DNA from 4 places in the Leuconostoc carnosum genome. Region 3 is predicted to be linked to each of the others. Evidence: riboswitches for the same ligand, from Rfam matches in the RefSeq annotation. Region 3 holds a riboswitch; each other region holds the start of a gene.
The links. A riboswitch is a leader RNA that binds a small molecule or an ion and turns the genes downstream of it on or off. The one in region 3 is predicted to bind thiamine pyrophosphate.
Positions count from the first base shown of each region.

Region 1: another riboswitch for thiamine pyrophosphate. It lies ahead of FGL89_RS02980 (ECF transporter S component); the one in region 3 lies ahead of thiM (hydroxyethylthiazole kinase).
Region 2: another riboswitch for thiamine pyrophosphate. It lies ahead of thiW (energy coupling factor transporter S component ThiW); the one in region 3 lies ahead of thiM (hydroxyethylthiazole kinase).
Region 4: another riboswitch for thiamine pyrophosphate. It lies ahead of FGL89_RS00665 (solute carrier family 23 protein); the one in region 3 lies ahead of thiM (hydroxyethylthiazole kinase).

Region 1 is NZ_CP042374.1:623,953-627,155, forward strand. It holds gene nagA (N-acetylglucosamine-6-phosphate deacetylase) at 1-423, opposite strand, end outside; gene FGL89_RS02970 (phosphatidylglycerophosphatase A family protein) at 554-1,072, opposite strand; tRNA gene FGL89_RS02975 (tRNA-Gln) at 1,185-1,256, shown strand; TPP riboswitch at 1,416-1,505, shown strand; gene FGL89_RS02980 (ECF transporter S component) at 1,647-2,228, shown strand; gene FGL89_RS02985 (ABC transporter ATP-binding protein) at 2,221-3,203, shown strand, end outside.
Region 2 is NZ_CP042374.1:150,103-153,305, forward strand. It holds gene FGL89_RS00685 (putative glycosyltransferase family protein) at 1-1,440, shown strand, start outside; TPP riboswitch at 1,530-1,623, shown strand; gene thiW (energy coupling factor transporter S component ThiW) at 1,889-2,401, shown strand; gene thiM (hydroxyethylthiazole kinase) at 2,401-3,203, shown strand, end outside.
Region 3 is NZ_CP042374.1:1,228,206-1,231,408, reverse strand. It holds gene thiD (bifunctional hydroxymethylpyrimidine kinase/phosphomethylpyrimidine kinase) at 1-617, opposite strand, end outside; gene thiM (hydroxyethylthiazole kinase) at 610-1,386, opposite strand; TPP riboswitch at 1,529-1,618, opposite strand; gene FGL89_RS06175 (hypothetical protein) at 1,672-2,181, opposite strand; gene FGL89_RS06170 (hypothetical protein) at 2,178-2,474, opposite strand; gene FGL89_RS06165 (vWA domain-containing protein) at 2,501-3,203, opposite strand, start outside.
Region 4 is NZ_CP042374.1:143,373-146,575, forward strand. It holds gene FGL89_RS00655 (Asp23/Gls24 family envelope stress response protein) at 1-390, shown strand, start outside; gene FGL89_RS00660 (RBBP9/YdeN family alpha/beta hydrolase) at 543-1,124, shown strand; TPP riboswitch at 1,145-1,236, shown strand; TPP riboswitch at 1,322-1,419, shown strand; gene FGL89_RS00665 (solute carrier family 23 protein) at 1,484-2,779, shown strand; gene FGL89_RS00670 (LuxE/PaaK family acyltransferase) at 2,781-3,203, shown strand, end outside.

The DNA of each region.
Region 1 (3,203 bases), 600 kb from region 3:
TTGCGCACCCATAAATGTTTTATTAATAAATGGACCTTCAAGATGAATCCCCTGAATAACTGGATTTGTTTTTGCTACTTGATTAATAGTTGATAAGGCACGTTCAATACGTTGCGGTGATTGTGTCATAGTCGTTGGAAATAGTGATGTAATACCTTCGGTGACCATTTTATTGACCATTTCATCGAGCGCATCAGCATCACCATCCATTGTATCTAACCCATAGCCACCATGCTTATGAACGTCAATAAAACCTGGCACAATTAACTTACCGGTTGCCTCTTTGACGATTTCATCATCATTTTGTGCCACAAAGTCGACCATATAACCAACTTCTTGAATACTATCTGTAAACCGCATAAATGCATCCGGCATATGCTTGTAACCCGTATAAAGATTAATATTTTTGAGTAATTTTGCCATTATTTCACGTATGCCAATGGCTACAAATGATACGCATCCACGACACATTCCTCCTGATTTATTAACCTTATTATAATTGGTATAGACCGATTTTGCAAATAAATATATTTAAAATAAAAAAAGCGAAATATTATTTCGCCAAGTGTTTATCAGAAGCTACAATATTGGTCGCATATTTATGCGCCACTTTAGAAGCAGCTGCAGCCGCTAAAGCGCCAACAATGTCATCAGCAAAGGTTGTCACAGCAGATGTTGTCTTCCCTTTACGGTCTAGTTCGCCAACCAATCCGACTTTTATCTTATCAATGTAACCATAATTAGTGACGCCAATCGTGTCAAACGACATAGCAATAGCTGTACCAAGCGTCTCATCAACCCCAAACAAAGCATCATCGTTATCGATTAAATCTTGCAAAGGTGATTCCAATAAGTGTGCTTCAGCTAGACGATCTAATTCTAAAGCAACCCATATTTGATGCTGAACAACCCGCTTATGCAATATGCTAACGAGTGCCTCTTCAACTTGGACTATTGTCAGATTAGGTACATAAGAAGCTTCACTATCATAGGCGATGACCGCAATATCATGTAAGGTAATGTCATGCTTTTTGAGTTTTTCAACGGTATTCTCGTATGTTGCGTACTGCATGGTGTTCCCCCTTAGGCTTTTTTTAATAGTATAAACGAAAAAACATTTTCTGACAAAGATAAAAATTGTACTTGCAATACAAAGTAAAAGTATGTAAAATAGTTAGAGTAATTGCCCCTTGGCCAAGCGGTAAGGCGGTGGCTTCTGGTGCCACTACGCGCTGGTTCGAATCCAGCAGGGGCAATAACTTAGCGATCTGATTGATCGCTTTTTTTGTAGCTAATTTTTATCAAATAATCACCTGTTATTTTTTAAATATTCGTTTAATATTCTCATGTTAGTTATTCTCATAATTGTTTGCGTAAAGCACACAATTATGTTAAATTTAGTATGTAGTTTAATATTCAACAATCTGGGGTGCCCTTTGGCTGAGAGATACCCATTGAACCTGATCTGGCTAGCACCAGCGAAGGGAGAATTGCTTTTTTAGTAGAAAGATAAGCAAACTCTCGGCTCATTAATGACTCGAGAGTTTTTTGTTTCCACTAATTCATAAGCAAAAACTGTGACTCAATTCTATTTGGACCAGAAATGTGATAAAAGCTACAAAAAAAATTCTGGAGGCATATTAATTATGCAAACTATTTCAAAGTCAAAATCAACACGCTGGGCATTACGCGATGTCTTGTTACTAGCGTTCGTTGCCGTATTTATCGGTTTTATTTTCTGGGTTCTTGGTCCAGTTTATAATATCCTTTCAGCAGCCCTTACCCCTATGGGCCTAGAACCTTTTGCAAATAACCTTTTGCTGGGTGGTTGGATGATGGCCGCACCATTAGCCAGTATCTTAATCAAACAAGCCGGTGCTGGTGTGCTTGGCGAAGTTTTTGCTGCAGCAGTTGAAATGTTACTTGGCGGTCAATGGGGTGTGGCAACACTACTCTCAGGATTAGTACAAGGTGTTGGTAGTGAAGCTGGATTTGCCATTTTAGGCTACAAGAATTGGCGCTGGCAAGCGATTTTCGCTTCAGCTGTAACAGGAACTATCGTGACTTTTGTCTGGTCACTATTTAGAGATGGTTACACATCATATAGCTTTGGTCTACTCGTTGCACTATTCATCACACGCTTTATTTCTCTTCTTTTCTTTGGTGGTGTCCTTGTTGTTGCTATTCAAAAATTGATTGAGAAGGCTGGTGTCCTACGTCGTGACTAATTTAATTGTTGAAGACGTTCACTTTTCTTATCCTACTGGTAAGGTGCTTTCTCACGTCTCCCTCAAATTAAAACCTAACAGTTTTAATCTATTAGTTGGTCCTAGTGGTAGTGGTAAATCGACCTTGTTAAAACTTCTTTCTGGTCTTTATCCGACCTTTAGTGGAGGTACTTTAGATGGTAAACTGACTCTTGATGGCTATGATATCAATGATATTGTTCCTTTTCAACGTGTCGCACGTCTTGGCTATTTATTTCAAAATCCTACCCGTCAATTTGTGATGCAAACACCATTTGAAGAATTACGCTTTAGTTTAGAAAATTTACAAGTCACGCCAACAGACATGACAGATCGCATTGAAAAAGTATTAGAAACCGTTGGTATGACTGATTTCACGCATCATGACTTGTCAACATTATCTGGTGGTGAAAAACAAAAAATTGCCCTAGCCGCTGCTTTGGCAATGGACAGTGAGTATTTGCTTTTAGATGAACCGTTTGCCAATGTTGACCCTGTTGCCCGTTTACAACTCATTCAAGCCATTAAGCATTATCAACAACAAGGGAAAACAATTCTAATAACTGATCATGATTGGAGTGGTTACACTGACATGATTGATGATGTCTTCGTCATGAACCATGGTCATCTCCATCAAGCAGACGAGGCTGAGCGGACCAAAATATTACATGAAGTACCAGTTCAAACTCAAATTAAAACTGCATTACCGGATGAACAGGAACACATCATTGAACTCAAAAAAGTTGCCTTAAAAAATGGTACCCGTCAATTGTTACGCACCACATCGTTGGCTATTCCAAAAGAAAAACGTATTTTAATTACCGGCCCAAATGGTGTTGGTAAATCAACACTTTTTTCCACTTTAGTTAAGCTATATCCATATAGTGGTTTAATTACCTACAATCAACAAGATATTGCTAAGCGGAAAATTGCACAACATGTCCGTGATATTGCCTT
Region 2 (3,203 bases), 510 kb from region 3:
TATGCTCAAGGATTGCTGGTTCTTTTGAGTCCATCTTGGTTTGTATATCAGATGCTATCAAATGCCATATTATATTTTTGCGCAGGTTTGTCATTATATTTACTATTAAAAAAAGCTAGAATCGGTGATCAATATAGCTTGCCATTAAGTATTTTTTATATGACGTGTTATTCAATTCAATATTGGACAATACGGCAAGGTTTCTCTAGTTGGGGTGCTGCATTAATGCCAGTATGCCTTATACCACTGATAGATCTAGTTGAGAATAAGAAACTAAGCACAATTAAAACGGCAGTGGCAGTCGCAGCAATGGCTCAGGTACATATGCTATCAGCTTTTTTGTTGGTTTTTGTATATATTTGTTTTTTTTCTTCTATTTTTTTTAATCAAAGTCGCATGATTAAATTAAAACTAATCATGCAAGTCGGTATGTCAGTTTTAGTTTGTACTGCCTTAGTTGCTAATCTCATTTATTGTTTTATTGCTGTTGACGGTTATAACGATATTGCTCAGCCATTTACTAATAAATACATGTGGCGGATGACAGTTTTTACTGGTAGTAGTTATTGGTTAGTTTATCCGCCAGTATTAATATTAGCTATTGTATTTTTCGTTTGGCAAATGACTAAAATGTGGCATAAATCAGCGCTTTTGTTACGAGTAACCGAGATAACTGCTTTTATATGTTTCACATTATCGACGAATATTTTTCCATGGCGTTTATTTAGTAACAGTGTGTTTAGCTTCATTCAATTTCCATTTAGATTTTTTATTCCTTTTACGGTACTATTGCTTTTAGCGGTTGGCTTAATGTTACAAAATAATGCACACATTTCTTGGTCGTTTTATAGTGTGATTATTATTGTGATGGTAGCGTCGTTATGTCAAACAATGATGTCATCGAATAATACTTTGAATGTATGGCACCGTTCTACAAAGTATTTGAATGGACAAGTTCATACCCGTATCAATTCTGACGATAATTCTCACGTAAAACAATCTTTTTTTAAAAAAGATAAGAGTAAGGCATTGCAGTACATTTTAAAATCAACACCAGATTATTTGCCCATTGATAGTAATAACAAAAAAAGTAAGTATGAACTATACCAATCATTAATTTTAAACAATCAACAAAACTTTCGTAAATCAGTTAAAGATCATAAATTATTCCTTAACTGGTATGGTGATTACCAGAAAAAGGTTCAGTTACCAATTATTAAATATAAAAATACTGTGATGATTTTAAATCACACACCAATATCTAAACATATGACCCAATTTAGTGCGATCAATACGCCTATCATTACACAAAAGAAGGGGCCAAATCAACTTGTGGTTTATTACCAACATGATTGGTTTCTTTACCCAATACTACTGTTTACGTTTATGAGCTGGTCTGTTGTATTTATTGTATATCAGAAAACTTGGCACAGTAACTAATGAATTTTTTAAATTAACATATTGTCAATTTTCTGAATGTCTTGTTACAAATATTTCTCACGACTTTTTGATACTTTTATGCTATAATATTTTTGTACTAGGGGCGCCACTATGCGTGGCTGAGAAGCACCCTTTGAACCTGATCTGGTTAACACCAGCGTAGGAAAGTGCCATACTGATTGTTTTTAGATGGCGCTTTTCTCAAATTAGAGAAAAGCGCTTTTTGTTTGAACAAATAATGTATGAAAGGATTAATTTAAAAATGAATAAGCATCATTAGAGACGTTGTAACCGACTATGACGATATTGAAGACTGGTTTAAGCTGATTGCGTTACTGAAAACCAACAATAGCGTTATCACACAGTAAGTGTTAATGATAAAAGTGCCTTTTTATTTGTACAAGAGCACACTTTTGATGAATCCTTACTAAAAGATATGGAGAATACTATGAATATAAAAATCAAAAAAATTACTATTGTCACGGTTATGATTGCATTGGACGTTGTGTTGTCACCAATTTTTAGAATTGAAGGCATGGCACCAATGTCTAGTGTTATGAACATTATTGCCGGGGTGACTCTTGGTCCATTTTACACAGTTGTTATGGCGCTAATTACTGGCATTATTAGAATAGTCATCATGGGAATTCCACCATTAGCGCTAACTGGTGCAGTATTCGGGGCCTTGTTGTCAAGTCTATTTTATAAGTATGGACGTACAATGTATTGGGCGATGTTTGGTGAATTTGTAGGGACAGGTCTTATTGGGTCTTTAATATCATATCCAGTCATGGTTTGGTTTACTGGAACGCATCAAGGGTTGTATTGGATGATTTATACACCACGCTTTATTGGTGCTACGTTAATTGGTGCGGTAATTGCCTACTTTATTTTGCTTAACCTAACAAAAATCAAAATTTATCAAGATGTGCAGCAAATATTTATGAAATCGAGCGTCTAATGACAAAAAAATTGGCAGAAATAATACCTTTGAACAATGTGCCGTTAATTCATTGTATTACTAATGATATTACCTTAGAAACATTAGCTAATACAATTTTGTATTTAGGTGGCAAGCCGATTATGAGTAGTGATGTTCGTGAATTTGCTGATCTGTTTAAAACAACTGATGCTTTATTGCTCAATATGGGACGATTGACTGTCAATCATGAGGCTAGCTTAAGAGAGGCTAGCCATTTTGCGGTTATTAGTCATAAGCCAGTTGTCGTTGATTTAGTTGGCTATGGTATGACAGAGCAACGTCGAAAATTAGGTGACGAACTTATCAATCATCAACCTACAATCGTTAAAGGCAATATTTCCGAAATGAGAAGATTGGTGGGCTTGCCAACAATTGCTAAAGGCATTGATGGTGACGTCTCAGATCAAAGTGATTTTGCCTTACAAGAACTTAATCATGCACTCAAAGAACTGTGTAAACGCTGCCCTAAAACAGTGTTTGTAGCTACGGGAAGGCGTGATATTGTCGTACAGGGTGAACGCTCCGCATTGTTATGCAATGGTGTAGCAGCGTTAGATCGGTTTGTAGGAACAGGAGATATGCTTGGTGCTATTATGGCAACCTTGATAGGTGCTGGTGCAGCGGCTTGGGAGGCGAGCTCTATAGCAATTAGTTATCTTAACATTGCGGGTGAAATAGCTGATAATCAGACACATGGATTGGAAAATTTCAGACAAGAAATGCTAAATCAAATTAGTTTATTGCAAAAACAGTCAGGTTGGTCAAAAAATATTCATAGTTC
Region 3 (3,203 bases):
TTCACGCGCATACTTTTCAACCAAAAATGTGTTCCATCTTCCAACAACACATAGTCGTAAACTGCTTGCCCTTCTGCATGTCCACCCTTTAATAAAATATTTTTTGCCCCAAGCTTTTGAATAGTTTGCGCCACCTTTTGCACATCTTCATGGGTACTAATCGTACGGCCAGATAATACTTCCGCTTCTGGAATGTTTGGTGTGACTAATGTGGCTAATGGCAGTAATTCTTTTTTAACAGCATCAATAGCTTCCTCAGCCAACAAGCGCGCACCACCTTTTGCAATCATCACAGGGTCCAAAATAAAATCACCGAACTGTTGCTTTTTAATGGCATCAGCCACAGTTTGAACCGTCACGGCATCACCCAGCATACCAGTTTTGAAAGCGCGTATTTTCAAATCAGTTCCGACAGATTCTATTTGGTTTGTTACCATATTTGCTGGAATCATTTGAACTTGCTGTACACCAATTGTGTTCTGTGCTGTCACTGATACGATCACATTAGCACCATAAACACCCTGAGCTGCAAAAGTCTTCAAATCAGCTGAAATGCCTGCCCCGCCACTCGAGTCAGTACCAGCAATGGTTAGTACTTGTGGTGTTTCATTAATCATGCGTCACCTCTTGCTTAATGAAATCTTCTAATTCTTCTTCTGGCAACAGATATAACTCATCTAACAATTGATTTGAAAAATAACCAGGTGTTGCTACTTTTTTAGTCGCCTTAAGCCCAGCTAATTTCATCGTTGCCATAGCACGTACCGTATTATCCAATGAGATACTATCACCATTAAATGCGCCAATCAAAGCAGATAAAGCATCACCCGTACCAACATTAGTTGCCAAAAGTGGCACATCAGTTGCAATGCTTATTGTACTTTCGCCATCACTTATCACATCCTTTTTGCCACTCAATGCAATAATAGCACCAGTTTTTTGTGCAGCTAATTTGGCAATATATGCAACATCCCCATCACCAGTTGCATCAATACCATGACTAGCAAAATCAACATCAGCAAACCAAGCAATTTCTGCGGCATTTCCACGAATGATATTTACCTGAGATTCTGAAATTAGTGATTTGACGGGTACACTTCTTGAGGGTATAGCTACAGCAACAGGATCTAAGACGACAACTGTCTCAGTTTGGTTGGCTAACTGTATCAGTTTAATTGTTGCAGGTAATTCCTCACGTTGCCATGTACCTGTATTAACAACTATGGCATCACTTAGTGAGACTAAATCTTTAAATTCTTCAATTTCACGCGCCATAATTGGTGAACCACCAATAACATTCACAACATTGGCAACGAGTTGTGGTGTGACATAATTAGCGTAATTAAAGACAAGTGGTGTTTGCTGTCTGAGTTCTGATAGTTTCATCATTAAATCCTCTATTCATTTTAAATTATTTTCTAACTTAGTTAATATTTAAAATACTATCTGACAGATCAAAAAAAGCCGTTACCTGATCTTCACGTTAGGAGAACAGGTAACGACTACACAATATAAGCAGTTTAAGTAGTTATCGTAGATGTTATCTCCCTTCGCATGCATTATCATGATCAGGTTCAATGGGTATTTCTCAGCCAAAAAGGCACCCCAGATAGATTATTAACTCATGGCATTATTGTAACGTAGAACAATTATTTATGCAAGATTAAAATGTTAACCCCACCACGTTTTATCGTCAAAATCACGCATTTGATGTGTCAAAGACAGTTGGTCTGCTGATGAAATATGAAAATAACTCACTGTATAAGCATTTTTCATCAAATTTTTCATTTGTTTGAAAGTATCACTATTGACAAAATTAGCCAACGCTTGGTGATCTGGCCAAAAGGTCCACAACATAAAGTCTGCTTTGCCATTCGCATTTTGTGCCATAATCGCGTTGCCTGTGACCAGTTGTTCAATCAATTCATCGTTACGGCCCTTGGTCTGAAAAGATATTTGATGAATGACTTCACCAGCTAAATTACCACTCACAACACGACTATCAAAACTAAGAGGTCGCTTGAACTGGGCAACCAATTCTGGTTCATCGACAATCAGCACATTTGCGCCAGAAAGTTGTGTTTCTTTGCCTAAATAGAAAAAATGTGCGGAGTTAGCAGCTTGGAATGCCAATAGTTGTGCTGGTAACTGTTCAGGTGCTAAAACTAAGTTAATTTTCATAAGAAAGGCTCCTTTAATGTTCTAATCACATCTTCTGACAAGCGGGATTGATTCGTCATAATAAATTTTTTGATGCCCGAAAAAGTTCGTAAATCTACAACTGTTGATATGACTTCTGCATCAATTAAATGTCGTGCCAAGCTAATATCTTCACGTGTTATTGTTGTCATACCAAAATGTGCATCTAATAATAGTGATTCCCAACGATTTTGCAATAATGCCTCTGCCCGTTTAAATCGATCATCTTTATTAATGAGGCTCTTCAAATCTCGTGGGCTCAATTCTTTTGTCATACTACCTGTGCCAGCTTTCCATTGATCTACAAATTCATAATTTTACCAAATGGTTCTAAAATACTTAGTTTATGGTCGGATAGCAACAACCAATAAACTTGACGAAACTTGGTAGATAATACTGTTTCTTCACCATCTCCATCTGTTAAAATGACGACAACTGTGTGTTTCGGATTGAATTTTCTTACTTTTAAAGTATCAAATATACTTTGAAATTGTGTCCCACCACCAGCTTGACGTTGCCATTGTTTGATATTTTTAATCTCATGAACCGTTGTATCAAATGAAAAAAAAGTCACTTCAACATCAAATTGTTGTATAATTTGCCTCGCATTTGCTAGCATAACCCCTGCCTGATGGTCAGAAATAGAAGCTGAATTATCAATAAAAACGGTCACCTGAGCTTCATACTCACTCACTGATCCTGGTAAATCTAGTCGATAAGCTTGCCGACGATTAAATCTTGAGTGTGATGCTTTTTTTTTCGTGGGTAATTGGCTGATTCCAGTCCGTAAAATAGCTTGCCAGTGACGTTTAGGTGCGGTAACCGAAGCAATTTTTTTCAGCACAGCAGTACCTATGTCCCCTCTCCCTGACCGATTGGTATCTTCAGTTGCTTTCTCAATCACAAAATTAAGTGCTGATGTTGCTTCGTCAATACCTTGACCAGCACTTGCCCAATCACCATGCCCATCAACCGGCTTTGGTCCTCGTGCTGGCTGATTTTCT
Region 4 (3,203 bases), 510 kb from region 3:
GATGGTGGGTTCATTGCCAACATTAAAAATAAGATCGTCAACAGTGACAATCCTGTCGAAGGCATTGAAGTTGAAGTCGGGAAAGAACAAGTAGCTGTTGATCTTAATATTATTATGGAATTTGGTCATAATGCACATGATATTTATAAAGCACTCACAACAGTTATTGCCAAAAAAATTGATGAGACAACGAGCTTAAAGTTAGTGGAATTGAATGTTGAAGTTATTGATATTCAAACACAAAGAGAGTTTAATGATGCGCAAGTGACCTTACAAGATCGCATGTCTGATGCCGGAGATACCATTAAGGATAAGACGTCTGATGGTGTGAATACAGTTAAAAATACAGTTTCACAGGCAACCAGTGATAGTGACGAGCGTGTGAAATAATGTAACTGTGATTTTATAAATTTTTGATAAAATCATAGCATTAGCTGTTAGAAAAAACCTGATAACTTTGGTAAAATAATTATGCAGAAGGTTATCAGGTTTTATTATGTCTGAATGAGCCTATCTATTCTAGAAAAAATAAGGGCGTATTTATGACTGATAAACATGTTTATGTGATACACGGGTACACTGCTACACCAACAGACAATTGGTTTCCATGGTTAAAAAGACAGGTAGAAGAGCAATTGAATATACCGACTACCATTTTAGAAATGCCAAATGCCGATAATCCGAAACTACAGGAATGGGATGAATTATGTGATCGTCTCATTGACACGAATCATGAACTAACAATCGTTGGACACAGTTTAGGTTGCATACAGGCACTTCGTTTTGTGTCACAGCATAAAATTAAAAATATCAAAATGATACTAGTATCTGGTTTTGATGAAGTGCTTAACACATTACCACAACTACATTCATTTACAGATACCTCATTAAATTATCAAACAATCATACCTAAAATTGATCAGGCAGTTGTTATTTCTGCATTAGATGATGATATTGTGCCTTATCATTATTCGGAAACATTAGCACGTCATTTAAAATGTCAATTTATTTTAATGCCAAATGGTAAACATTTTATTGACCGAGATCATATTTACGAGGTACCAGTTGTTTTCCAACAGATTAGTTTGATGAATGAATATCGTGAAAATCATTTTAATAGTTGAACTATTATGTGATACAATAATCATTGTGCTAGGGGCGCTACTATGTGGCTGAGAAGAACCCTTTGAACCTGAACTGGATTATACCAGCGTAGGAAAGTGTCATACTGATTATTTTAGATGGTGCTTTTCTCATGTTAGAGAAGGGCATTTTTTATTTGCACAGAATATGGTACGAAAGGAACAATATAAAAATGAATAAAGCTCACTAGGGGCGTCGTAATGACTGAGATGATATATCGGTCCCTTGGAACCTGATCTAGTTTATACTAGCGTAGGAAAGTGACCAAAATTGTGTAACATCCTGTGATGTTACCGCGAACTAGGGTCCTTTTGTATGTCACATAAGGACCCTTTTTGAGATGGAAGGAATTGTTTTGACTATGGCGACACATAATAACCGCATAGTAGACCATGGTTTAGCTGGTTTACAACATGTTTTTGTTTCTAATGTATGGCTAGATCCAATCTATGTTGCAGCAGCAGCAGGGTTATCGTTAAATTTATCAACTAATTTGGTAAATACTATTTTTATTGTTTCAGGGTTGGTCACACTGACTCAAGTGACACGTTTAGCACGACTACCAATTATTCAAGGGCCATCCGCTGCCTTTGATGCCTTGATGATTAATGCTGGTAGAGCTGGCCAGTTGGCCTCAGCAAGTGGCTCCATTTTAGCCAGTGCACTGATTATTTTTTTGCTATCTGTAACAGGATTAATTAATAAATTAGTTCGCCTGCTAACACCGGCTATTACTGGAACACTTATCTTTCTGGTCGGCGTTTCTTTATCCAGTTTTACATTATCTGAATTTTTAGGTGGTTATCCTGGAGATAAACATTTCTCTTCACCGACGACACTTGTATTATCAATTTCAACATCAGCCATTGTTATTTTACTTTCAATATTTGGTAAAGGTTTTTGGAAACGTTTTTCCTTTTTGATTGCATTAGTTGTAGGCGATGTTTTATCAGTTGCAATGGGGCGTGTTGATTACAGTGTACTAGCGGCTAAATCGTGGTTTGGCTTACCTCACTTATTACCATATGGTGCGTTAAATTTTAATTGGACGATGTTTCTGACTTTTTTTGTTGCCTATCTTGTTGCTGTGGTAGAAGCAGTAGGCGTGTATGAAGCTGCTAGTGACGTGATGAAAGAAGATATTTCACCACGCCGTATTCAAAATGGTTTGATCGGTGAATCGGCTGGTTCAATATTATCATCGCTATTTGGTGGTTTTCCAACAACTGCTTTTGCACAAAATGTTGGTATTTTAAAATTAACTGGTGATGTCTCAAGAATTCCTGTAGTTATTGCAGGTGTTTTGTTTGTGATATTGGGATTTGTGCCAAAAATTGGGGCATTTTTAGCAATTACCCCAAGCCCAGTGATTGGTGGTATCTTTCTGCCAGCAGCAACGACTTTAATTATGACAGGATTAAATATTCTGAAAAAGACACCATCAACAAATGCAAATAATATGATTATTGGGTTATCGATTGTGTTGGCTATTGCTCTACCAAATTATGCTACTGGATGGCATGGTGCAGTGGGTCAACTTTTGTCTAATACAATCTTAATAGGCGCAATATCTGCTATCACATTGCAGTTTGTTCTTGTGAATTTACCACAAATGATAAATAAATTAAGGAGATAACATGTCTGATGAATCTGACGTTATTCAAGCACGTCTTGTAAAGTTTATACAACAGTACAAAGAGGGGCAATCAAGTGAATATGAAGTTGATTTTAATCAATTAGCCATGAGCGTATTTGATTATCAATTCCAAAATAACTTACCTTACAAAAAATTTGCGCAATTAAAGCATAAAAATCCATTAACTGTCAAAAATTGGCAGGATTTGCCTTTGATACCAATTGAAGCCTATAAACAATTAACATTATCTACTCGAGACACTACGCAAGCTGAAGATGTTTTTTATTCAAGTGGGACAACGAATGCACAACAAAAAAGTCGACATTACATTTCCGACTTAAGGGTTTGGGAGCAATCAATGATAGCGGGATTTAAGCAATATGTTATCCCTAACAAAGAAAAAATAACGATATTTTCTCTATTT